DNA from 2 places in the Abyssisolibacter fermentans genome. Region 2 is predicted to be linked to the other one. Evidence: riboswitches for the same ligand, from Rfam matches in the RefSeq annotation. Region 2 holds a riboswitch; the other holds the start of a gene.
What was found. A riboswitch is a leader RNA that binds a small molecule or an ion and turns the genes downstream of it on or off. The one in region 2 is predicted to bind lysine.
Positions count from the first base shown of each region.

Region 1: another riboswitch for lysine. It lies ahead of AYC61_RS16055 (aspartate kinase); the one in region 2 lies ahead of AYC61_RS07980 (transporter substrate-binding domain-containing protein).

Region 1 is NZ_LOHE01000080.1:75,945-79,167, forward strand. Features, by position in the region: gene AYC61_RS16050 (pyrimidine-nucleoside phosphorylase) at 1-749, shown strand, start outside; gene AYC61_RS22115 (hypothetical protein) at 1,095-1,220, shown strand; lysine riboswitch at 1,333-1,499, shown strand; gene AYC61_RS16055 (aspartate kinase) at 1,728-2,930, shown strand; gene AYC61_RS16060 (aspartate-semialdehyde dehydrogenase) at 3,049-3,223, shown strand, end outside.
Region 2 is NZ_LOHE01000050.1:9,828-13,050, forward strand. Features, by position in the region: gene AYC61_RS07975 (ABC-F family ATP-binding cassette domain-containing protein) at 1-109, opposite strand, end outside; gene AYC61_RS21565 (hypothetical protein) at 605-751, shown strand; lysine riboswitch at 971-1,153, shown strand; gene AYC61_RS07980 (transporter substrate-binding domain-containing protein) at 1,356-2,141, shown strand; gene AYC61_RS07985 (amino acid ABC transporter permease) at 2,200-2,973, shown strand; gene AYC61_RS07990 (amino acid ABC transporter ATP-binding protein) at 2,996-3,223, shown strand, end outside.

The sequences.
Region 1 (3,223 bases), on a different contig from region 2:
CAGATGCTATAGTACTAGATGTAAAGTCAGGTAGTGGAGCATTTATGAAAGATGATGAAAGTGCATTTGAATTAGGTAAAGCTATGGTTGATATAGGAAGTGCTTTAGGAAGAAATACTATAGCTGTAATATCTGATATGGATCAACCATTAGGTAATGCTGTAGGCAATATTTTAGAAGTAAAAGAAGCTATTGATACATTGAAGGGAAGTGGACCTGAAGATTTAACAAAATTATGTATAACTTTAGGTACATATATGCTGTTGCTTGGTGGTGTTGCAAATGATACTGAAGCTGCAAGAAACATGATTGAGCAAACTATTGAAACAGGTGCTGGTTTAAGAAAGCTTAGAGAATTTATTAAAGCACAAGGTGGAGATACAAAGTATATAGATGATTTAGATGCTTTTGAACAAGCAAAATATATATACAAAGTTAAAGCAAAGGATAAAGGTTATGTTAATCATATCAAAGCTGATGATATAGGCAGAGCGGCATTAATTTTAGGTGCAGGTAGAGAGACAAAAGAATCTCAAATAGATTTAACAGTAGGAATATATTTAAACAAAAAAGTAGGAGCAGAAGTTGAAAAAGGCGAAATAATAGCAATCATACATGCAAATGATATGGATAAAGCAAGAGAAGCAGAAAGAATGATACTAGATGCATACAAAATATCAAATGACAAAGTTAAGCCAAATAAGCTTATAAAGGGAATTGTAACAAAAAACAAAATAATAAGATATTAAAAAAATTAGGTTGAATAACCTAATTTTTTAGTAGGTAAAAAAAACTACATATTATCGAATGTAAAGGTCTATCAATATCTATAAATCGTACTACTGTGATAATTAAAAAATTATACTTTTAAAGTTAAAAGTGTTATTTGCTCGTCTCAATAAATTATAGAAACTATTTATGATTGCATAATTTCTGAAAACGGTTTTGAAATTTGTGAAAATTAATTAAAATAGAAACGATAATATAAAAAAATTACAAATAATAAAAAAAATAACACATATAACAAACAATTCATGATATAATAATTAAAATAAGTTTTTTTATTAAAAATAAATATGAAAGGTAGTGATTAAATGAGGAAGTTAACTAAAAAAGTAGTAACTACTAATGTCATTGGTAGAGGAACAAATGGTTGCTTATGTGTTTGTTGTTCATATGAGGATTTTAACCATACTTATTATATTCCAAATTATGCTTAAAGTTATTTGTAGTTAATCAGTTTCTTTATTTTAGATTATTCAAAATATTTAATAAAATCTATTGACAATATATTATTATACTGTTATAGTGTATTAAACGAATTAAATAGTAATGTGTTACAGAGGCCGCAGGAGTCATTAGTATTGCTTTAAGCAAGAAAGGGGTTACTGCCGAAACGTACAAGATGTTTGGTATTTTGTATGTTGGGACTATGTTGAATAAATATGGTACTGTCTATTGAGAATCACCCAGTTTTCTATAGGAGTGCTGTTTCACATTAGGGTAAGAGAATAGGTTATTTGTGTATGCAAAAGTCTTGAGTTCTTTTACTCGAGGCTTTTTTCTTTTACTTTAAAGAAAATAAAAGTTAGCTTTTAGTTATTATAATGTGAAAAGTATAAATGAGTGATGAAATATATAACGAGTATTTTGGTATATGTGATAAATAACATACAGGTCATAATGTAACGATTTAAATCACTAAAGATAACGAAAGCGGTGATGATATGGAAAGGGTAGTAATGAAGTATGGAGGAACATCAGTTGGTACCATTGAGAAAATTAAAGCTGTAGCTAGGAGAGTTATTAAACAAAAAAAACAAGGAAAAAATGTTGTAGTAGTTGTATCAGCTATGGGTAAAACTACAGATAAATTAATAAAAATGGCTAAACAAATCTCAAATGTACCTAATTCTAGAGAAATGGATGTGTTAATTTCAACTGGTGAACAGCAGTCAATAGCACTTTTATCAATGGCAATCGAAGAAGAAGGATATAAGGCTATATCGCTTACGGGATTTCAAGCTGATATAAAAACAAAGGGAGCTCATACTAAAAATGTGATAACTGAGATAAACACACAAAAACTTGAAAAGTACTTAGATCAAGATTATGTAGTTGTTGTTGCTGGATTTCAAGGAATAAATGAAAGTGGTGAAATTACTACGCTTGGTAGAGGTGGCTCAGATACTACGGCAGTTGCATTAGCAGCAATGTTAAAATGTTCTTGTGAGATTTATACAGATGTAGATGGTATATATACTGTTGACCCAAGAGTGTATCAGAAAGCTAAAAAGTTAGAAACAATATCTTACGAAGAAATGATGGAGATGTCCAGTTTAGGAGCTGGAGTTTTAGAAACAAGAGCTGTACAGTTAGGTAAAAATTATAATGTTCCAATAATGGTTGCCTTTAATACAGGAGAAATAGCAGGAACTTATATAAGGGAGTTGGATAATATGGAAGAGAAAGGAGTAACAGGTTTATCAGTTTGCGAAGGTATTTTAATGATTACAGTTGATAATATATACTACAAGCCACAAAATATATCTAGATTGTTTGAAATACTTGCAGAAAATCATATTAATATAGACATGATAAGTCAAACAGCACCAAAGAAAGGGATGGTTAGTGTATCATTTACATGTAATGCAGATGATAGGTTTAATGTAGAAAAAGTATTAACCACATATAGTGCTAATATGAATGATGTTGAATATACTATAGATGAAGATCTTATTAAGATTTCTTTAGTAGGTGTTGGTATGATGAATCAATCAGGTGTAGCAGCTAATATTTTTAAAGCTTTTTCCGAAAATAATATTGAGTTTAAGCAAGTAACAACATCAGAAATAAGTGTTTCTTATGCATTAAATAAAAGTGATATGCTTAGAGCAGTAAACAGCTTAGCAAGAGCATTTAATTTATAGAAGTAACACGGTAAAGGAAAAAATCATTATTAATTCAAGGAAATTTACCCCGTTACACATAAATAGATGTTATTATTATATATTATAGATTTAAGTTGAATATATGGAGGTTGTTAAAATGAAAAAAGCAAATATTGCAATAGTTGGCGCTACAGGAATGGTTGGAAGAACTTTTATTAAAGTTTTAGAAGAAAGAGATTTTCCAGTTAATAATATATACTTTTTCGCTTCAGCAAAGTCAAAAGGCAGCAAGATAATGTTTAACGGTGAAGAGTATACAGTTGAGGAGCTTA
Region 2 (3,223 bases):
TAACGCCAATTAATCCTATTTTTTCTGCTTTCTCTATTTTCATATTTATTTTATTAAGCAAAGTTTCTCCTCCAAAACTTATACCTATATCGTTCAACTGTAAAATCATTTATATCATCTCCTAATTAAGAGTAAAGAGTCTAATTCTTATTTTTAGACTTTCATACATAAAAAAAGAAAGAGAACATAAAATTCCCTTTCCTTAATACTTAAATTATAATTATATTATTATAAAATAGAAAAAGAGTATTTAATGTACTTAATGAAAATTCTTAAATTGATTTAACTTAAATTGCAAATCAATCAAATAATAAGAATTTTACACTTATACACTAAAATACTCTTAATGTATTTATATTAGATAATATGTTTAATAAAACTTTTATTGTGTTTAAATCATATTTTTAGACAACAAAAAAAGAGCAAGTGTACTATTTATGAAAATTCTTATCAAATTGATTTAGCTAAAAAAGGGCATAGTCCCGCCTTAGTTAAATTAAATCAATTGTAAGAACATCATATCTGTACATTAAAACTCTCAACTCCTTAAATTAATAATATAATAATAACCTAATATTAACATATTTAAAACTTATATGTCAAGATGAAAATTTATATACATGCACCTATTGGCTTGAGGAGAAGTATACAAAAAATTCTAAAAGGATTAGAAAATCAAAGCTTATTTATTGCTGTTGCTGTTCCTATATGCCTTATTTTAGTATTAATATTTGCACTACAATTAAGATAGTTGAATGTAGAGCGGTGAGTGTATTATATTCTTAATAGCATTTATGTATGGTAGTATCAGCATATACTATTTACAAAATTAAACATGGAATAACTTAACAAATTTAATGCGACATTTAATATTGCAATTTATAAAAAAGAGAAATTTAGCAAAAAATATTGACAAATGTCAAATAATATTATAATATATAAAACATAATTTAATAAGACCTCGCTTTTGAAGTGAGGTAGAGGCGCGACGTTTAACAGACCTTAGTGGAGTTTGAGGAGCTTTGATACTAAGGGATAGGAAATATCGCCGAAGCTTATAATACCCTCAAGTATTATTTGCTGGGTCTACGGTTAATAGCTGTAGGACTGTCTCAATAAATATCTCGGTTTATTGAGTTGTACTATCTCATTTGAGAAAGAAGAGGCTATATGGGGAACTATGTATATAGGGACATGAGCTTACTTCATGTCTTTTTTGTTTGCCTAAATCTCTATAACAACTTGACAACACAGTGCAACACATACGAAACGTAGGTATTTAACTAAATAATAAAAAGGAGAGATTTAGAATGAAAAAAGGAATAGTATTAATGATTATAATGGCACTATTAGTTATGCCATTAGCAGGATGTGGATCTAGCAATACAGATACAGAGAGCCAAAAAAGTGAAGTGTTTAGAGTAGGTCTTGAAGCAGGATATGCTCCTTTTAACTGGACACAAACAGGCGATTCAAATGGTGCTGTTAAAATTGATGGTGCTGCAGAATACGCAGGTGGATATGATGTAGAGATGGCAAAGAAAATCGCTAAAGGTTTAGGAAAAGAATTAGTGATTGTTAAGGTTGAATGGGATGGACTTGTACCAGCATTATTATCTGGCAAGATTGATGCTATTGTTGCTGGAATGTCACCAACAGAAAAACGTAAAGAAACAATAGATTTTACAGATAACTATTATAAATCAGATTTAGTTATGATTGTTAAGAATGGTGGAAAGTATGAAGGAGCTACTTCTATTCAAGATTTTGAAGGAGCAAAGATAACTGCTCAATTAAACACATTCCATTATTCTGTAATTGATCAAATAGAAGGTGTAGTTAAAGAGCAAGCTATGGATAATTTCCCAGCTATGAGAGTTGCTCTTGAATCTGGAATGATTGATGGATATATTTCAGAGCGTCCAGAAGGAGTAAGTGCAGAAACAGCAAATGAGAATTTCAAAATGATTGAATTTAGTGATGGATTTGTTACATCTGAGGATGATACTGCAATAGCTGTAGGAGTTAAAAAAGGCAGTGAATTAACTAAAAAAATAAATGAGATATTAAAAGGTATTTCTGTAGAAGAACAAAAAAGTATAATGGACGATGCAGTTAAGAATCAACCAGCAGTTAATTAATTTTAAACCGGGTGCATTTTTGATGCAACCGGTTTTATCGTAATAAAGGAGGTAAGCTATGAGTTTAGATTGGATATCAAGAATTATAACAGAAAACTGGCCAATGTTTATTCGTGGAGCTGGCGTAACACTCTTGATTTCTATTATCGGTACTGTTTTAGGCTCTATAATTGGTTTATTAGTAGGTGTGGTTCGTACTACACCAATGCCTGAAAAAGGTTTAAAGAGAATAATTCTTAAATTTGCTAATATTATTTTTTCAATTTATATAGAGTTCTTTAGAGGAACACCTATGATAGTTCAAGCTATGGTAATTTACTATGGATCTGCTTTAGCATTCGATATTCATATGAATAAACTAGCAGCGGCAATTTTTATTGTATCTGTTAATACAGGAGCATATATGTCAGAAATTGTTCGTGGAGGTATTGTTTCCATTGATAAGGGGCAATTTGAAGCAGCTCACGCGATAGGAATGAATCATATACAAACTATGATGAACGTTGTACTGCCACAAGTAATAAGAAATATACTGCCAGCAACAGGAAATGAATTTGTTATAAATATAAAAGATACTTCAGTGCTTAACGTAATTTCAGTAACAGAATTATATTTCCAAACGAAATCAATTGCAGGAAACAATTTTAGATATTTTGAATCATTCTTTGTTGCTTGTATTTTATATTTTATAATGACTTTTACTATAACAAGAATTTTACGTTATATCGAAAAGAAAATAGATGGAGAAGATCATTATATTATGTGCGGTAATCAAATGCAAGTAGAAACGCCTGAAGATATGTTGCACAAGACGGAGAATAAAGGTAATTAATTTTAAACAAAGGAGGTTAAGTATGGAAAAGATAATAGATATACGACATTTAAGCAAGTCTTTTGGCTCACATGAAGTATTAAGAGATATTGATTTTTCAGTGAATAAAGGAGAAGTAATTTCTATTATAGGTTCGTCTGGGTCGGGTAAATCAACTCTTCTTCGCTGTATAAATCTTTTGGAAAAGCCAAGTGGTGGTGAGATTATCTATAAAGGAAAAAATATCTTAGATAGTATGCATGATATTTAT